3 regions of the Streptomyces sp. NPDC003036 genome follow, and region 3 is predicted to be linked to each of the others. Evidence: riboswitches for the same ligand, from Rfam matches in the RefSeq annotation. Region 3 holds a riboswitch; each other region holds the start of a gene.
The links. Region 3 has a riboswitch for thiamine pyrophosphate ahead of thiC (phosphomethylpyrimidine synthase ThiC). Riboswitches for the same ligand answer to the same signal wherever they lie in the genome.

Region 1: linked by a shared signal. The riboswitch ahead of thiO (glycine oxidase ThiO) and the one ahead of thiC (phosphomethylpyrimidine synthase ThiC) in region 3 are both predicted to bind thiamine pyrophosphate.
Region 2: linked by a shared signal. The riboswitch ahead of ABZX67_RS08400 (thiamine ABC transporter substrate-binding protein) and the one ahead of thiC (phosphomethylpyrimidine synthase ThiC) in region 3 are both predicted to bind thiamine pyrophosphate.

What each region holds. Positions count from the first base shown of each region.
Region 1 covers NZ_JBEXNO010000057.1:8,096-14,501, forward strand. The annotation lists gene ABZX67_RS30385 (hypothetical protein) at 1-512, opposite strand, end outside; gene metF (methylenetetrahydrofolate reductase [NAD(P)H]) at 564-1,481, opposite strand; gene thiE (thiamine phosphate synthase) at 1,641-2,291, opposite strand; gene ABZX67_RS30400 (Rv2175c family DNA-binding protein) at 2,389-2,754, opposite strand; gene ABZX67_RS30405 (FAD-dependent oxidoreductase) at 2,852-4,072, opposite strand; TPP riboswitch at 4,185-4,297, shown strand; gene thiO (glycine oxidase ThiO) at 4,295-5,539, shown strand; gene thiS (sulfur carrier protein ThiS) at 5,536-5,736, shown strand; gene ABZX67_RS30420 (thiazole synthase) at 5,740-6,406, shown strand, end outside.
Region 2 covers NZ_JBEXNO010000008.1:114,736-121,141, reverse strand. The annotation lists gene ABZX67_RS08410 (phosphatidate cytidylyltransferase) at 1-813, shown strand, start outside; gene rlmN (23S rRNA (adenine(2503)-C(2))-methyltransferase RlmN) at 969-2,081, shown strand; TPP riboswitch at 2,111-2,220, shown strand; gene ABZX67_RS08400 (thiamine ABC transporter substrate-binding protein) at 2,297-3,394, shown strand; gene ABZX67_RS08395 (iron ABC transporter permease) at 3,442-5,046, shown strand; gene ABZX67_RS08390 (ABC transporter ATP-binding protein) at 5,049-6,065, shown strand; gene ABZX67_RS08385 (glutamate--cysteine ligase) at 6,152-6,406, shown strand, end outside.
Region 3 covers NZ_JBEXNO010000001.1:171,540-177,945, reverse strand. The annotation lists gene ABZX67_RS00810 (LacI family DNA-binding transcriptional regulator) at 1-688, shown strand, start outside; gene ABZX67_RS00805 (metallophosphoesterase) at 897-1,979, shown strand; gene ABZX67_RS00800 (hypothetical protein) at 2,139-2,993, shown strand; gene thiC (phosphomethylpyrimidine synthase ThiC) at 3,061-4,842, opposite strand; TPP riboswitch at 4,836-4,970, opposite strand; gene ABZX67_RS00790 (YibE/F family protein) at 5,042-6,397, shown strand.

The DNA.
Region 1 (6,406 bases), on a different contig from region 3:
AAGCCGGTGTCGTACGCGGCGGCCCGGTCGGCGGCACCGCCCGGGTCGTCGGCCCGGTCGCCGCCGTAGCCGGTGGGGCCCGTGTAGACGCCGTACTGCCCGGTCTCGTCCGGGAGCGGCTGCGGCTCGTAGACGGCCGTGGTCTCGGCGGGCCCGGCCTCGGGCGCCGGTTCGGGCGTGTCGTACGCCAGGTCCGTGACCTCCAGCGTGGGCGCGGCGGTGCTCCCCCCGCCCCGGCGACGGCGGCTCGCGCCGGGGCGGCCGCCGAGCGCCCAGCCCGTGGAGAAGCCGCGCCGGAAGGAGAGCGTGACGTACGTCTGGCCGACGGCGAACGCGAGCGCGCCACCGATGATCACCGCGACGGAGGGCAGCAGGACGCCCAGCACCACGCCCAGGAAGCCGGCGAAGGCGAGCAGGCGCCACCGCAGCCGGGCCTTGTACTGCAGGAGCACTTCACCGAGCAGCCACAGCGCGACGATTCCGAACGCGATGTAGAGGACCGTCCAGCCCATGCCCGCCCCTCTCGTACGGCCGCCGCCCCGGGACGTGGCGGGTACGGCCGGTCAGGACTGCGTGTGCAGTCCGAGATTTTCGTAGATCTCGAGCGTCGCGGTGGAGTTGTTCAGCGTGATGAAGTGCAGCCCGGGGACGCCCTCGGACAGCAGACGAGCGCCGAACTCCGTTGCGAACTCGATGCCAATGGAGCGTACAGCGGCCGGATCGTCCTTGACGGCGAGGATGCGCTCTTTCAGGGCGGGCGGGAAGTGCGCATTGCTCAGCCGGGCGAATCGCTCGATCTGCTTGACGTTCGTCACCGGCATGATCTCCGGGATGATCGGCGTCTCGCAGCCCTTGGCCGTGACCCGGTCGCGGAGCCGCAGGTAGTCCTCCGGGTCGAAGAACATCTGGGTGATGGCGTAGTCGGCGCCCGCCCGGCACTTGTCCACGAAGTGGCGGATGTCCGTGTCCCAGTCGGTGGAGCGGGGGTGCATCTCCGGGAAGGCGGCGACGCCCACGCAGAAGTCGCCGGACTCCTTGATCAGCCGGACGAGGTCGGCGGCGTACCTGACGCCCTGCGGGTGCGGGACCCACTCGCCCATCGGGTCGCCGGGCGGGTCGCCCCGGACGGCGAGGATGTTGCGGATGTCGGCGTCGGCGTACTGGCCGATCATGTTGCGCAGCTCGGCGATGGTGTGGTCGACCGCGGTGAGGTGCGCGACGGGCGTGAGGGTGGTGTCGGCGGCGATCTGCTCGGTGGCCTTGACGGTCCCGGCACGGGTGGAGCCGCCGGCTCCGTAGGTCACGGAGACGAAGCTCGGCGCCACCGCCTCGACCCGGCGCAGCGCGTTCCAGAGGTTCCGCTCGCCCTTCTCGGTCTTGGGCGCCCAGAACTCGAAGGAGTACGTCGTCTTGCCGGTCGCGAGCAGATCGCGCACGGTGTGGGCGCGATCTGTCCTGGTTGAGGGTGTGCCAAGGGCCATACGGGCAGGTTAACGACGGCGGGTCCGTCACCCAACCGGAGCAGGTGAATTCGTCCGTTTTGCCGGGTTGTTGTCCACCCATCGGACACATCGGGGCCCACGCCCCCTCGGACGACCCCTCGGCGGTCTCCGCTCGGACGGTCTGCTCGGACGACCGGCTCAGGCGGCCCGCTCGCGCACCCGCTTGGCCAGCGACGCCACCGCGGCCGCCGGGTCGTCGGCCTCGGTGATCGCCCGTACGACGACGATCCTGCGCGCACCGGCGTCCAGGACCTGGTCCAGGTTGTCCGCGTCGATGCCCCCGATCGCGAACCAGGGCCGCCGCTGGTCCAGCGACGCGGCGTACCGGACGAGGTCCAGCCCCGGCGCGTACCGCCCGGGCTTGGTGGGCGTCGGCCAGCACGGCCCGGTGCAGAAGTAGTCGACGCCGGGCTCGGCGACCGCCGCGTCGACCTCCGCCTCGCCGTGCGTGGAGCGGCCTATCAGCACCTCGCCACCGAGGATCGCTCGCGCGGCCGGGACCGGCAGGTCGCCCTGGCCCAGGTGCAGCACGTCGGAGCCGATGGCGTGCGCCACGTCGGCCCGGTCGTTCACCGCGAGCAGCTTGCCGTGGCGGCGGCAGGCGTCCGCGAACACCTCCAGGTGCTCCAGCTCCTCGCCGGCCTCCATGCCCTTGTCGCGCAGCTGGACGATGTCCACACCGGAGGCGAGCACGGCGTCGAGGAACTCGGGCAGGTCCCCCTGGCGCTTCCGGGCGTCCGTGCACAGGTACAGCCGGGCGTCGGACAGGAGCGCGCGTGCGGTGGCCATCAGAGGTTCCCCCCGTTGGTGCGGTGGTGTACGGACCGGCCGCGCGCGAGCGCGGGCCGGCCCGTACACCACCTGGTGTCGGTGTTCGTTCGGTTCGTCAGACGGCGAGCGCCTGGGCTCGGCGCTTCACCTCCGTGCCGCGATTCTCGCTGAGCGCCTGCGCGGGCGTGCCCGGCAGGGACGGGTCGGGGGTGAAGAGCCACTCCAGCATCTCTTCGTCGGTGAAGCCGTCGTCCCGCAGCAGCGTCAGGGTCCCGGAGAGGCCCTTGAGGACCTTGCCGTCCTTGATGAAGGCGGCAGGGACCTGCAGCGTCCGGTTCTCACCGCGGCGCACGGCGATCAGCTGGCCCTCCTTGACCAGCTGCCGCACGCGCGTCACCTCGACATCCAGCATTTCCGCGATGTCGGGCAGGTGGAGCCAGGCGGGGACGAGAGCATCGATCTTTGCGTCAATCTCGGTCACGGGACAAGCGTGCCATCCCGGACTGACACGCGGTACCCGGGCTGGGCCGAGGGCGCGTCGCAAGCGCCACGGAGCCACGGAAACAGCGAGACACGTCCTACGCCAGAGCCGCGGCCTTCAGGGGTACGGACGGGTCGGCGACCTGTTCCGCGTCGAGCGGTGTGCCCGCTTCGATCAGCTTGCGGCCCTGCGCCAGGTCCCGGGGGCGGCCGACCGCCAGCAGGGCGACCAGGACGTTCTCCCGCAGCCACGCGACGGACCAGGAGGCACCGGCCGGATCGCCGCGCCACACCATCGCGTCAGCGGCCCCGTGGTGGCCCGCGTACTGCACGAAGCGGCCGAACTGCTCGGACCAGAAGTACGGCACCGGGTCGTACGGGTGCGGCGCCTCGCCCACGATCCCGGCCGCGACCGTGCGCGGCCCCTGGAGGGCGTTGTCCCAGTGGTGGACCAGCAGCCGCTCGCCGTAGCGGGCGGAGGGGAAGGAGGCGCAGTCGCCGACGGCGTACACATCGGGCACGGAGGTGCGCAGGTGGTCGTCCGCGAGGACGGCGCCGGCGGTGCCGAGGGCGATGCCGGAGCCGGTCAGCCAGTCGGTGGCGGGCCGGGCGCCGATGCCGACGACCACCGCCCCGGCGGGCAGGATCCGGCCGTCCTCCAGGGCCACCTCGCCCGGTTCGACGTGCCCCACGCGCGCGTCGGTCAGGAGTTTGGCGCCGGCCTCCTCGTACCAGTCGGCCATCGGAGCGGCGACCTCGGCCGGCAGGGCGCCCGCCAGCGGCCGTTCCGCGGCCTCCACGACCGTCACCGCGCAGCCCGCCTCGAGGGCGGCCGTGGTGAACTCGGCACCGATCCAGCCGGCGCCGACGACCACGATGTCGTGCTGCGCGGCGAGGACGGGGCGCAGCCGCTCGGCGTCGTCGAGGGTGCGCAGCAGATGGACGCCGGGGACGCCCTCGGAGCCGGGCAGCGCCAGGGGCACGGCGCCGGTCGCGATGACCAGCACGTCGTAGGGAACGGGTCCCTCCTCCGTGTCGATCTCGTGCGCGAGGGGGCGTACGCCGGTCACGGACAGGCCCAGGCGCAGGTCGATGGAGAGGGCTTCGAAGTCGACCTCGAAGGCGGAGCCCTCCGCCGTGCCGAGCAGGACCGCCTTGGACAGCGGCGGGCGGTCGTACGGCTGGTGCGGCTCGGCGCCGATCAGCAGCACCGGCCCCGTGAAGCCCTGTTCGCGCAGGGCCACGGCGGTCTGTACACCGGCTATTCCGGCTCCGACGATGACGACGCGCCGCTCGGCCGCGGGCCGCTCTGTATGCATCTCTGTATGCATCCGCTCGCTCACGCGATCACCATACGTAGGTGACGCGATGTCGGGCCAGAGTGAAGACACCCTTACTGCCCGTTGAGCGGTCGGGTTAGGCTGGCCGCCGTAGAGCACTCGCGGGAGCCCGGACGCACCGGGCTGAGAGGGAGGCTGGACGGCCTCCGACCGTACGAACCTGATCCGGGTCATGCCGGCGAAGGGAGGGGCTGGACGCCCATGCATCCACGTGGATCGACACGTACGGGATCGACACGTACAGGCTCGGCTGTCTCGGATGTCCTCGTCATCGGGGGCGGGATCATCGGCCTGGTCACGGCCTGGCGGGCGGCGCGGCGGGGGCTGCGCACCGCCGTCGTCGACCCCGAGCCGGGCGGCGGGGCCGCCCAGGTCGCGGCGGGCATGCTCGCCGCGGTCACCGAGCTCCACTACGGCGAGGAGACGCTCCTCGCCCTCAACCTCGCGTCGGCGCGCCGCTACCCGGACTTCGTCGCCGAGCTCCGGGACGCGTCGGGCGGCCTCGACGTCGGCTACCGCGCGTGCGGCACGCTGGCCGTCGCGCTGGACGCCGACGACCGCGCCCATCTGCGTGAGCTGCACGCGCTGCAGAGCCGCTGCGGCCTGGACTCCGAGTGGCTCAACGGCCGCGAGTGCCGCCGTCTGGAGCCCATGCTGGCGCCCGGCGTACGCGGCGGGCTGCGGGTGGACGGCGACCACCAGGTCGATCCGCGGCGGCTCGCGGCGGCCCTGGTCGCCGCGTGCGAGCGGGCCGGGGTGGTCTTCCACCGCGGCTGGGCGGACCGGCTGACGGTGGTGCGGGAGCGGGCCGCCGGGGCGGTCTTGAAGGACGGCACGGAACTCGCCGCCGATCAGGTGGTGCTGGCCGCGGGGAGCCTCAGCGGCCGGCTCGGCGGCGTACCGGACGATGTGCTTCCGCCGGTACGGCCCGTCAAGGGGCAGGTGCTGCGTCTGACGGTGCCGCGCGCGTACGCGCCGTTCCTCTCCCGGACGGTGCGGGCGGTGGTACGCGGCAGCCATGTCTACCTCGTGCCGCGTGAGAACGGCGAGCTGGTCGTCGGCGCCACGAGCGAGGAGCTCGGCTGGGACACCACGGTCACCGCGGGCGGGGTCTACGAGCTGCTGCGCGACGCGCACGAGCTGGTGCCGGGGATCACCGAGCTGCCGCTGACCGAGACCCGCGCGGGGCTGCGCCCGGGCTCGCCCGACAACGCGCCGCTGCTGGGCCCGAGCGCCCTGCCGGGGCTGCACCTGGCGACCGGGCACTACCGCAACGGGGTGCTGCTGACGCCGGTCACCGGGGACGTGATGGCCGAGGTGCTGGTGAGCGGTGAGCTGCCGGAGCAGGCGCGTCCGTTCGCCCCGGACCGCTTCTCCGCGGCCCCCTCCTCTGCCTCTTCCGCCCCCTCTTCCGTCTCTTCCGTCTCTCCGGTTGGAGTGTCATGAACGTCTCCGTGAACGGCGAGGCCCGCGAGCTCGCCGCCCCGACCACGCTCGACGCGCTGGTCGCCACCCTCACCACCGCGCCGTCCGGTGTCGCCGCCGCCGTCAACGAGACCGTCGTCCCGCGCAGCCAGTGGGCCGGGACGCTGCTCGGCGACGGCGACCGCGTCGAGGTCCTGACCGCGGTCCAGGGGGGCTGAACCATGGCGGACGACCGTCTCACCATCGCCGGGACCGCCTTCGACTCCCGGCTGATCATGGGTACGGGCGGGGCGCCCAGCCTCGACGTACTGGAACGCGCCCTCGCCGCCAGCGGCACCGAGCTGACGACCGTGGCGATGCGCCGGCTCGACCCGACCGTCCGGGGCTCGGTCCTGTCCGTCCTCGACAAGCTGGGCATCCGCGTCCTGCCGAACACCGCGGGCTGCTTCACCGCGGGCGAGGCGGTCCTGACGGCCCGACTCGCGCGGGAGGCGCTCGGCACGGACTGGATCAAGCTGGAGGTGGTGGCCGACGAGCGGACGCTGCTGCCCGATCCCGTCGAGCTGCTCGACGCGGCCGAGACGCTGGTCGACGACGGCTTCACGGTCCTGCCGTACACCAACGACGACCCGGTGCTCGCGCGCAAGCTGGAGGACGTCGGCTGTGCGGCGATCATGCCGCTCGGCTCGCCGATCGGCTCGGGGCTCGGCATCCGCAACCCGCACAACTTCCAGCTGATCGTGGAGCACGCGCGCGTGCCGGTGATCCTGGACGCGGGCGCCGGTACGGCATCCGACGCGGCGCTCGCCATGGAGCTCGGCTGCTCGGCGGTGATGCTGGCCTCGGCGGTGACGCGGGCGCAGGAGCCGGTGCTGATGGCCGAGGCGA
Region 2 (6,406 bases), on a different contig from region 3:
CGGGCCGGGCGCGACCTGAGGGCCGCCATAGGGGTCGGCGTCGGCCTCGGCGCGGTCATCATCGCGTCGCTCTTCATCCTCAAGGACGTGTTCGTCGGCGTCATCGCGGTCGCCGTCGTGGTGGGGCTGTGGGAGCTGACCTCGCGCCTTCAGGAGCGCAAGTCCATCAAGGCCCCGCTCGTGCCGCTCGCCCTGGGCGGTGTGGCGATGGTCGTCGCCGGATACGTACGCGGCGCCGAGGGCGCGTGGGTGGCGATGGCGCTCACCGCGCTCGCCGTGCTCGTGTGGCGGATGACGGAACCGCCCGAGGGCTACCTCAAGGACGTCACGGCCGGCCTCTTCGCCGCCTTCTACGTGCCGTTCCTGGCGACCTTCGTGGCGCTGATGCTCACCGCCGACGACGGTTCGTGGCGGGTGCTCACCTTCCTGCTGCTCACCGTGGTCAGCGACACCGGCGCGTACGCGGTCGGCTGGCGCTTCGGCAAGCGGAAGCTCGCGCCGCGCATCAGCCCCGGCAAGACGCGCGAGGGCCTGGTCGGCGCGGTGGCGTTCGCCATGGCGGCGGGCGCCCTGTGCATGGAGTTCGCCATCGATGGCGGCACCTGGTGGCAGGGCCTGCTGCTGGGCCTCGCGGTCGCGGTGAGCGCCACGCTCGGCGACCTCGGCGAGTCGATGATCAAGCGGGACCTGGGCATCAAGGACATGGGCACCCTGCTCCCGGGTCACGGCGGAATCATGGACCGGCTGGACTCGCTGCTGCCGACGGCGCCGGTGGTGTGGCTGCTGCTGGTGCTGTTCGTCGGCGCCGGCTGACAGGAACAGGCCGAACCGCCGTCCGGTTACCCTGGAAGGGCTCGTCGCATCGAGGCGGCGGGCCCTTTCGGCCCCGCGGCGTCACGCGGGGATCATCCGGTGAGGTCCCCCGGCTCAGCTCCCGCGGCCTCGTCTTTACTGAGGAGTACCAGGTCATGCCACGCCCCGCCCCGGGAGAGCTCACCTTCGTCGCGCCCCGCGGAGCCGTGAAGCCGCCGCGGCACCTCGCCGACCTCACGCCCGCCGAGCGCAAGGAAGCGGTGGCCGCGATCGGCGAGAAGCCGTTCCGCGCCAAGCAGCTCTCCCAGCACTACTTCGCGCGGTACGCGCACGACCCCGCCGAGTGGACCGACATCCCGGCCGCCTCGCGCGAGAAGCTCGCCGCCGAGCTGCTGCCGGACCTCATGAGCGTCGTACGGCACATCTCGTGCGACGACGACACCACCCGCAAGACCCTGTGGCGGCTGCACGACGGCACGCTCGTCGAATCGGTCCTCATGCGCTACCCGGACCGCGTGACGATGTGCATCTCGTCGCAGGCGGGCTGCGGCATGAACTGCCCCTTCTGCGCCACCGGCCAGGCCGGCCTCGACCGGAACCTGTCGACCGCCGAGATCGTGCACCAGATCGTCGACGGCATGCGGGCGCTCAGGGACGGTGAGGTGCCGGGAGGCCCCGCCCGCCTCTCCAACATCGTCTTCATGGGCATGGGCGAGCCGCTCGCCAACTACAAGCGGGTCGTGGGCGCCATCCGGCGGCTGACCGACCCCGAGCCCGACGGCCTCGGCCTGTCGCAGCGCGGCATCACCGTCTCGACCGTCGGCCTCGTGCCCGCGATGCTGCGCTTCGCCGACGAGGGCTTCAAGTGCCGCCTCGCCGTCTCGCTGCACGCCCCCGACGACGAGCTGCGCGACACGCTGGTCCCCGTCAACACCCGCTGGAAGGTCCGGGAGGTGCTGGACGCCGCCTGGGAGTACGCCGAGAAGTCCGGCCGCCGCGTGTCCATCGAGTACGCCCTCATCCGCGACATCAACGACCAGGCCTGGCGCGGCGACCTGCTGGGTCGCCTCCTCAAGGGCAAGCGCGTCCACGTCAACCTCATCCCGCTGAACCCGACCCCCGGCTCGAAGTGGACCGCCTCGCGCCCCGAGGACGAGAAGGCGTTCGTCGAGGCGATCGCCGCCCACGGCGTACCGGTCACCGTCCGTGACACCCGCGGGCAGGAGATCGACGGCGCCTGTGGACAGCTCGCGGCCGCCGAACGCTGAGCTTGTACTCTGAGCTCGAACACATCTGCATATTCCGACAGGGGAGCGCCACAGCGCTGAGAGTGCAGCACCGTCAGGCTGCAGACCCTCTGAACCTCGCCCAGGTCATTCTGGGTAGGAAGTTCGGTCGTTACTCGAGCTGTTGCGCCCTGCCCATCCCTTCGAGGGGTGGGCGGGGCCGCGTCTCTTCCTGGACACCCCCAGGAGGAATCTCAGTGAGCACCACCAAGAAGATCACGGTCGGCGCCCTCGCCGCCGCGCTGGGCGTCACGACGCTCACCGCCTGCGGCGACGGCGGCTCGGACAAGGCGTCCGACGGCGGCGGTACGAAGTCGAAGACCGTGACGCTCGTCAGCCACGACTCCTTCAACGCCTCCAAGGAGGTCCTGAAGGAGTTCACCAAGGAGACCGGCTACACCGTCAAGGTGCTGAAGAGCGGCGACGCCGGCGAGGCCGTCAACAAGGCGATCCTCACCAAGGGCGCCCCGCAGGGGGACGTCTTCTTCGGCGTCGACAACACCCTGCTCTCGCGCGCCCTCGACAACGGCCTCTTCGAGCCGTACGAGGCCAAGGGCCTGGACCGGGTCCCCGCCGACGTACAGCTCGACAAGGACAAGCACCGCGTCACGCCCGTCGACACCGGCGACATCTGCGTCAACTACGACAAGAAGTACTTCGCGGACAAGAAGCTCGCGCCGCCGCAGACCTTCGACGACCTCGCCAAGCCGCAGTACAAGGACCTCCTCGTGGTCGAGAACCCGGAGCGCTCCTCGCCCGGCCTCGGCTTCCTGCTCGGCACGGCCGCCCAGTACGGCGATGAGGGCTGGCAGGACTACTGGAAGAAGCTGAAGGCCAACGGCGTCAAGGTCGTCGACAGCTGGGAGCTCGCCTACAACCAGGAGTTCTCCGGCTCGGCCGGCGGCAAGCAGGCCAAGGGCGACCGGCCGCTCGTCGTCTCGTACGCCTCCAGCCCGCCGGTCGAGGTGCTCTACGCCGACCCGCAGCCGGCCGAGGCGCCGACCGGGGTCTCCACCGGCACCTGCTTCCGCCAGATCGAGTTCGCCGGCCTGCTGACGGGGGCGAAGAACCCGGAGGGCGGCAAGGCCCTGATCGACTTCATGATCGGCAAGAAGTTCCAGGACGACATGCCGCTCCAGATGTTCGTGAACCCGGTCGCCAAGGACGCGGCGCTGCCGGAGCTCTTCTCCCAGCACGGCGTGACGGTGGACAAGCCGCACACCGTCGCCCCCGAGAAGATCGCCGAGAAGCGTGACGGGTGGATCCGGTCGTGGTCCTCGCTCGTCCTGAAGTAGGCGCCTCCCGCGACCCCCTCAAGCGCGGCGCGCTGCGGGCGGGGCTCATGGTCCTGCCTGTGGCGTTCTTCGCCCTCTTCTTCGCCTACCCCGTCGCCGCGATCGTCGGCCGGGGCCTGCGGGCGGAGGACGGCGCCTGGCGGTTCGGGCGGCTCGGCGAGGTGCTGGGCCGCCCGGACATCCTGGACGTGCTCTGGTTCACCACCTGGCAGGCGCTCGCCTCCACCGCGCTGACGTTGCTGGTCGCGCTGCCCGGCGCGTACGTCTTCGCCCGCTTCGACTTCCGCGGCAAGGGGGTGCTGCGGGCGGTCGTCACCGTGCCGTTCGTGCTGCCGACCGTCGTCGTCGGCACGGCGTTCCTCGCGCTCGTCGGGCGGGGAGGGCTCCTGGACGAGCTGTGGGGCGTGCGGCTGGACACCACCGTGTGGGCGATCCTGCTGGCGCACGTCTTCTTCAACTACGCCGTCGTCGTCCGTACGGTCGGCGGCCTGTGGGCGCAGCTCGACCCGCGCCAGGAGGAGGCCGCGCGGGTGCTCGGCGCCTCCCGTTTCGGGGCGTGGCGGCGGGTGACCCTGCCCGCGCTCGCGCCCGCGGTGGCCGCCGCCGCCCTGATGGTCTTCCTCTTCACGTACACCTCCTTCGGCGTCGTACAGATCCTCGGCGGGCCCGCGTACGCCACGCTGGAGGCGGAGATCTACCGCCAGACCGCGCAGCTGCTCGACCTGGAGACGGCGGCCGTGCTCACGCTGGTGCAGTTCGCGGCCGTCGGCGCCGTCCTCGCCGTGCACGCCCGGACGGTACGCAGGCGGGAGACCGCGCTGAAGCTGGTGGACGCCGCCATGACCGCGCGGAGGCCGCGCGGTGCCGGGCAGTGGGCGCTGCTGGGCACCGTCCTCGTGACGATCGTGCTGCTGCTCGTACTGCCGCTCGCCGTGCTCGTGCAGCGTTCCTTCGACGGGGGGCTCGGTTACTACCGGACGCTCGGGGACGCCGACGCGGGCGGCGGGACCTTCCTCGTGCCGCCGGTCGAGGCGATCGGGAACTCGCTGGAGTACGCGCTCGCCGCCACCGCGATCGCGCTGACCGTCGGGGGGCTCGCGGCCGCGGCGCTCACCCGGCGGGCCGGCCGGCTGGTGCGCGGCTTCGACGCGCTGCTGATGCTGCCGCTCGGCGTGTCCGCCGTCACCGTCGGCTTCGGCTTCCTCATCACGCTGGACGAGCCGCCGCTCGACCTGCGCTCGTCGTGGATCCTGGTGCCGCTGGCCCAGGCCCTCGTCGGCGTGCCCTTCGTCGTACGGACCATGCTGCCGGTGCTGCGGGCCGTGGACGAGCGGCTGCGGGAGGCGGCGGCCGTGCTCGGGGCGTCGCCGTGGCGCGTGTGGCGCGAGGTGGACCTGCCGCTGGTGCGTCGGGCGCTGCTGGTGGCGGCCGGGTTCGCGTTCGCGGTGTCGCTGGGCGAGTTCGGCGCGACCGTCTTCATCGCGCGGCCCGACAACCCGACGCTGCCGGTGGCCGTCGCCCGGCTCCTCGGCCGGCCCGGGGAGCTCACCTACGGACAGGCCATGGCCCTGTCGACGATCCTGATGGTGGTGTGCGCCGTGGCGCTGCTGCTGCTCGAACGTATCCGTGTCAACCGCTCCGGGGAGTTCTGACCATGCTGCGCCTTGACGGCGTGACCGTACGCTTCGGGGCCCGCTCCGCCCTCGACGCGGTGGACCTGGCGGTCGCCGACCACGAGATCGTGTGCGTGCTCGGCCCGAGCGGCAGCGGCAAGTCGACCCTGCTGCGGGTCGTCGCCGGGCTCCAGCCCGTGGACGGCGGCCGGGTGCTGCTAAACGGCGCGGACCAGGCGGGCGTGCCGGTCCACCGGCGCGGCGTCGGGCTGATGTTCCAGGACCACCAGCTCTTCCCGCAGCGGGACGTCGCCGGAAACGTCGCCTTCGGGCTGCGCATGCGCGGCGCCGCCAAGCCGGAACAGGCCGCGCGCGTGACCGAGCTGCTGGAGCTGGTGGGCCTGCCGGGCGCCGAGCGCCGGGCGGTGGCCGCCCTCTCCGGCGGCGAGCAGCAGCGCGTGGCCCTCGCCCGGGCGCTGGCGCCCAGCCCGCGGCTGCTCATGCTCGACGAGCCGCTGGGGCAGCTGGACCGGGGGCTGCGGGAGCGGCTCGTGGTGGAGCTGCGGCACCTGTTCGGGCGGCTCGGGACGACGGTGCTCGCCGTCACGCACGACCAGGGCGAGGCGTTCGCGCTCGCCGACCGGGTCGTGGTGATGCGCGACGGGCGCGTCGAGCAGAGCGGTACGCCGCTGGAGGTGTGGCGCCGCCCGGCCTCCGAGTTCGTCGCCCGCTTCCTGGGCTTCGACAACGTGGTGGCGGCGACGGTCGCCGGCGAGGCGGCCGACACCGCCTGGGGCAAGGTCCCCGTGCCCGCCGGTGCCCCGCAGGGCGCCACCCGCCTGCTGGTCCGCCCCGCCGGCGTCCGGCTCGGCGACCCGGCGGACGGCCTGCGCTGCGAGGTCGACGCCCGCACCTTCCGCGGCCACCACGTCGCCGTCCGGCTCCGCCCGGAGTCCGGCCCGCCGCTGGAGGCGGAGTGCGCGCTGCGCGACGCGCCCGAGGAGGGCGCGGTGGTCGGGGTGACGTTCGCGGCGGACGAGGTCGTGGTGCTGGACTGAGGCGGCGGACGCGTCGTTGACGGTCCGTCAGACCCCTGTCATGGTGGGCAGGTTGCGCACCGCACCCGGCTCAGGCTGGAGGGTCCATGGACGGGTACGGCACTTTGGCGATGGGGGTCGAGGAGGAGCTCCTCCTCGTCGACGCCGCGACCCTGACCGCCGCGCCCGGCGCCCCGGACGTCCTGAAGCACTGCGCGAGCGACGCGGACGAAGCGGCCGGCCGGTTCTCCGCCGAGATCACCACGCTCCAGGTGGAGACCAAGAGCGCCCCGCACCTCGACGCCCGCGACCTGGGCGACGAGTTGCTCGCCCTGCGGCGCACGGTCGCGCGCGCCGCCGAG
Region 3 (6,406 bases):
CGTCGTCATCGACCCCTCCGACCACGACCCGGTCGTCACCGAGCTCGTCCGCCAGGGCCTGCCCGTCGTCTCCGACGGCCGCCCCGCGGGCACCCTCCCGGTGACCGCCTGGGTCGACAACGACCACGAAGCCGCCGTCCTCGACCTGCTCGACCACCTCGCCGCCGCCGGCGCCCGCCGGATCGGCCTGCTCACCGGCACCAGCACCGACACCTACACCCGGCTCTCCACTACCGCGTACCTCAACTGGTGCGAGCGGGTCGGACAGGACCCCGTCTACGAGGCGTACCCGGCCCACGATCCGTGCGCCGGCGCCGTCGCGGCCGACCGGCTGCTCGCCCGCCCGGACCGCCCCGACGCCGTCTACGGCCTCTTCGACCCCAACGGCACCGACCTGCTCGCGGCGGCGCGGCGCTACGGACTGCGCGTCCCCGACGACCTGCTCCTGGTGTGCTGCAGCGAGTCCACCGTGTACGCCGCCACCGAGCCGCCCGTCACCACGCTCTCCCTCAAGCCGCGCCGGATCGGCACCGCGGTCGTCCAGCTCCTCATCGACGCCATCGAGGGCATCGACTCCGACCGCCCGGTCGAGCAGGTCATACCGACCGAGCTGATCGTGCGGACGTCGTCCCAGCGGCGCTCCACCCGTACGACTGTCAGCCCTCCCCGATCGCCCTCCCAGGAGTGAACGCGGACCCGCCCCGCGCCAAGACCAGGGGCAGATCTTCCCAATTGGGGCGAAACAGTCAGTAGCTCAGGGGTGGACCCGGATTCACCACCCCTGGTGCGTCACACAGCTGGGGCCTCATTCCTATGATGGGCGGACGACACCGCGGGCCGCCCCGACCAGGCCGGTCTGCCAGGTGTAGGGCGTCGCGACGGTGGTGGAGGGGTCGATGACTCAGGGGGCCGGTCAAGGACCCGTGGTGCGGACGGCGACGTTGCGTGACTTCCGCGTGCCGCCGTACGCGCAGGTGCCGGTGCAGGGTCACGCCGGGCACCCCGGCAACGCGTTCCCGGAGGGGGAGTTCCCGGAGGGGTACACGCCCACCGAGCGCGACCTCCCGGTGATCAACCGAGGCGACACCGTGCAGGTCGCCACCGCCCCGCCGCCGGCTCCGGCCCCCCTCCCCGAGCAGGCCCCCGCCCCCGTCCCGGGCCCCGGCCCGCTGTACGTGGTCGGAGACGTCCACGGGTACCTCGACGAGCTGATCGCCGCGCTGCGCGAGCAGGGGCTCATCGACGCCGACGGGCACTGGTCCGCGGGCAACGCCCGCCTCTGGTTCCTCGGCGACTTCACCGACCGGGGCCCCGACGGCATCGGCGTCATCGACCTCGTCATGCGGCTGTCCGCCGAGGCCGCGGCTGCCGGCGGCTACTGCAAGGCCCTGATGGGCAACCACGAGCTGCTGCTGATCGGCGCCAAGCGGTTCGGCGACACCCCGGTCAACTCCGGCGCGGGCACCGCCACCTTCCAGGCCGCCTGGCTCCTCAACGGCGGCCAGAAGAGCGACATGGACCGGCTCCAGGACGTCCACCTCCAGTGGATGTCCCGGCTGGACGCGATCGTCGAGGAGGACGGCCACCTGCTGCTCCACTCCGACACCACCGCCTACCTGGAGTACGGCTCCACCATCGAGGACGTCAACGACACCGTCCACGAGATCCTCACCCGCAACGACGCCGACGAGTGCTGGGACCTGTTCCGCAAGCTCACCAAGCGCTTCGCCTTCCGGGACGAGGGCGGCCCCATGGCCGTACGCGAGCTGCTGGCGGCCTACGGCGGACAGCGCATCGTCCACGGCCACAGCCCGATCCCGTACCTGCTCGGGGAAGTCGGCTCCGAGGACGGCGAGGACGGCGGCGGCCCGTCCGTCGAGGGGCCGCACGTGTACGCGGACGGGCTCGCGATCGCCATGGACGGCGGGGTGACCATGGCCGGAAAGCTGCTGGTCGTTCAGCTCCCCTTGTACAACTGAGCCATAACTCGTCCCGAGCCGGACCAGCGTTTTCCGGAATTCCTCTGTCACCCCCCGCCATAACCGCTCTACCATCGGGTTATCCGTAGCAGGCTCTCCTCCGTTTCCGCCCAACTGCCCGTTCTACGCGGGCAAACCGGCCCTACGGAGCATCGGGGGATGCACATGAACAGCGCTCCGCACCTGCTGACCGAGGACCGCTCCGAGTACGAGCGCCTCCTCGACGAGGCACTGCGCAACGCGCACGAACGTCCGGAACTCGCCGCGATCGGGCAGCGGCTGAACGCCGAACAGCTGCGCACCATGGCCCTGAACGCGACGGCGCTCATCACCGCGGCCGCCGCCGCCGAGTACGACCACTTCGTGAAGGTGCGCGAGGAGTCGCGTACGCCCACGCGCCTGTCCGCCATCGACTCCCTGCTGTCCGGCTCCGACGACGAGTCGGCGGACGGCCCGGGCGCCGGGCTCGGTGTCGTCGTCACCGTGCTCGCACCGGTGCTCGCCGGCACCGCCGCGCTCATCTTCCTGCTCGTCGGCTATCTGCTCATGGCCCTCGACCCGGCGCCGTCGTTCGCGAAGCCGCTGCTCACCGCCGGGTGGTTCTTCGCCGGCGTCACGGCGCTCGGCATTCTGGTCGCCGCCGTCGGCCTGCTGGTCACGGCCCTGCGCAACAGCTCGACGCAGGTGTCCGCCCAGGAGCCCGGAGGTGAACTGCCGGACGAGATCGGCCGGGCGCGAGAGGCATGGCGGCATGCCCTCCTGGAGCGGGGCATCTTGCCGTTCCTGCGCGACGCCCTGGCCGACCCGAGCGCCGACCCGACCTCCGGCGTCCCGCCGCGCCCGCTCGGGCGGATCCCGAAGGTCGGTTACAGCGGGCCGGACTTCTCCAGCCCGAGCGAGGGCGGTTCGGCGTCGCGGCCGGCCTTCACCAGCCCGGACTTCACCAGCCCCGACTTCGCCGGGCCGGAGTTCGGGAGCCGGGACTTCGGCGGCCCCGAGCACCGGTCGGAATGACCGGTGCACCGGGGCGTGTGTTTCACGTGAAACATCCGTTCGCACCCGCGTGAGCGGGTCCGCGGTGTCAGTCCGCCAGCGGCAGGTAGACCCGGTTCCCGGCGGCGGCGAACTCCGCCGACTTCTCCGCCATCCCCGCCTCGATCTCGTCCTGCTTGAGATCCCCGCCGTGCTCCCGCCGGATGTCCTGCGAGATCTTCATCGAGCAGAACTTCGGACCGCACATCGAGCAGAAGTGCGCGGTCTTCGCCGGCTCGGCGGGCAGCGTCTCGTCGTGGAACTCCCGCGCCGTGTCCGGGTCGAGGGCCAGGTTGAACTGGTCCTCCCACCGGAACTCGAACCGCGCGTCCGACAGCGCGTCGTCCCACTCCTGCGCGCCCGGGTGCCCCTTGGCCAGGTCCGCCGCGTGCGCGGCGATCTTGTACGTGATGACACCGGTCTTCACGTCGTCCCGGTTCGGAAGGCCGAGGTGCTCCTTCGGCGTGACGTAGCAGAGCATCGCGGTGCCCCACCAGGCGATCATCGCGGCGCCGATACCCGAGGTGATGTGGTCGTAGGCGGGCGCCACGTCGGTGGTCAGCGGGCCGAGCGTGTAGAACGGCGCCTCCTCGCAGATCTCCTGCTGGAGGTCGATGTTCTCCTTGATCTTGTGCATCGGGACATGGCCCGGGCCCTCGATCATCGTCTGGACGTTGTGCCGCTTGGCGATCTGGTTCAGCTCGCCGAGCGTCCGCAGCTCCGCGAACTGCGCCTCGTCGTTGGCGTCCGCGATCGAGCCGGGCCGCAGGCCGTCACCGAGCGAGAACGTCACGTCGTACGCGGCGAGGATCTCGCAGAGCTCCTCGAAGTTCTCGTACAGGAACGACTCCTTGTGGTGCGCCAGGCACCACGCGGCCATGATGGAGCCGCCGCGTGAGACGATGCCGGTCTTGCGGCGCGCCGTCAGCGGCACGTACCGCAGGAGCACGCCGGCGTGGACGGTCATGTAGTCGACGCCCTGCTCGGCCTGCTCGATGACCGTGTCCTTGTAGATGTCCCAGGTCAGTTCCTCGGCCCTGCCGTCGACCTTCTCCAGCGCCTGGTAGAGCGGCACGGTGCCGATCGGGACGGGCGAGTTGCGCAGCACCCACTCGCGGGTGGTGTGGATGTTGCGGCCGGTGGAGAGGTCCATGACCGTGTCGGCACCCCAGCGGGTGGCCCAGGTCATCTTCTCCACCTCCTCCTCGATGGACGAGGTGACCGCGGAGTTGCCGATGTTGGCGTTGACCTTCACCAGGAACCGCTTGCCGATGATCATCGGCTCGATCTCCGGGTGGTTGACGTTCGCCGGCAGCACCGCGCGGCCCGCCGCGATCTCCTCGCGGACGACCTCCGGGGATACGTTCTCGCGGATCGCGACGTACTCCATCTCCGGCGTGATCTCGCCACGGCGGGCGTACGCGAGCTGCGTCACCGCCTGTCCGTCACGGCCCCGGCGGGGCTGGCGCGGACGGCCCGGGAAGACGGCGTCGAGGTTGCGCAGCCCGCCGCGCGGCGAGGTGTGCTTGATCCCGTCGTCCTCGGGGCGCACCGGGCGGCCGGCGTACTCCTCGGTGTCGCCGCGCCCGATGATCCAGTTCTCCCGCAGCGGTGGCAGGCCGCGGCGTACGTCGGTCTCGACATTCGGATCGGTGTACGGCCCTGACGTGTCGTACAGCGTCACGTCCTTGCCGTTGGTGAGGTGCACCTTGCGGACCGGCACACGGAGGTCGGGGCGCGAGCCCTCGAGGTACCCCTTGTGCCATCCGATGGACTTCCCGGCCTCGTCGTTCTGGTTCGAGGCAGGCGTGCGTGCGTCCTGAACGGTCATCGTGACCTACTCCCTACGCCGGCATTACCCGGTAACAGGTTCGGCGGTCGACGCAGCGTTTCCCGTACGTCTCGTACGGAGATCAGCGCCCTCTCAGCCCGGTGCTCCGAGCTCCCGCGTGTGCAAAGGTGTCACCACGCTAGCGTCCTTGCGGCCGCGCTGAACAGAGGGGGCCCCACGTTCTTGCGATGATCGGTCCGTGACTTCCTCGCACGAGACACCTGAGCCGGACCGGCACGCACTCGGTCATGCGCACGGCCATGCGCACAGCCACGGCCCTGCCGCGCCGGTCTCCCGGCATCTGCGCAAGGTCATCGCGGCCGTACTGATCCCCTTCGCCACGGCGGTCGTCGTCGGTCTCGCCATCTTGTGGCCAGGCGGCGCCCCGGCCCACGAACGCACCGGTGTGGGCTTCGACCGGCAGACCGAGCAAGGCACGGTCGTCCGCGTCGAGCGGGTGGACTGCAAGGACGTGAACGCCGCTCAGGTCCCACCGACCGGTGACACGACGACACCCCAGGGGCGCGAGGCGGTCAACGCCCAGCAGGGCAAGTGCGCGAAGGCGACGGTCGAGGTCACCACGGGCGAGGACAAGGGCCGCACGTTCGTCGAGGTGGTCCAGCCGGACTCGCCCCGCCAACTGGACGAAGGCCAGGGCGTCGTGGTGGCGTACGCGCCCGACGCCCCCCGCGATCTGCAGTACTCCGTCACGGACGTGGACCGCAGGATCCCGGTGGCGCTGCTCGCCGGCGTCTTCGCGCTGGCGGTGGTGGCCGTCGGCCGGATGCGCGGTCTGATGGCGCTGACCGCCCTCGCCTTGAGCTTCCTCGTCCTGACGCTCTTCATCCTCCCGGCGATCCTGCAGGGGTCCAACCCACTGGTCGTCGCGGTGGTGGGGTCGAGCGCGATCATGCTGATGGCGCTCTACCTGTGCCACGGCCTGACCGCGCGGACATCGGTGGCGGTGCTGGGCACGCTCATCTCACTGCTGCTGATCGGCCTGCTGGGCTCCGCTTTCATCGGCTGGGCGTCGCTCACCGGCAACACCGACGACTACACCGGCCTGATCCACGGGCTCTACCCGAACATCGACATGTCCGGTCTTCTGCTGGCCGGCGTGATCATCGGTTCGCTGGGCGTGCTCGACGATGTGACGGTGACCCAGACGTCAGCCGTGTGGGAACTGCACCAGGCGGACCCGTCGATGGGCCCGCGGGCGCTGTACCGGGCCGGTATCCGCATCGGCCGCGACCACATCGCCTCGGTGGTCAACACGCTGGTGCTGGCGTACGCGGGCGCGGCGCTCCCGCTGCTGCTGCTCTTCTCCATCGCGCAGAGCAGCGTGGGGACGGTCGCCAACAGCGAGATCGTGGCCCAGGAGATCGTACGGACGCTGGTCGGCTCGATCGGGCTGGTCGCCTCGGTGCCGGTCACCACCGCGCTGGCCGCGCTCGTCGTCTCCGCCGACCGGCCGGGCACCGCCGGAGGGACGGGGCCCGCCGCCGCGGCGGCCACGACGGGCCGGGGCGGCCGGGGCCGCCGGCGCAAGAGGTGACCGGCCCTG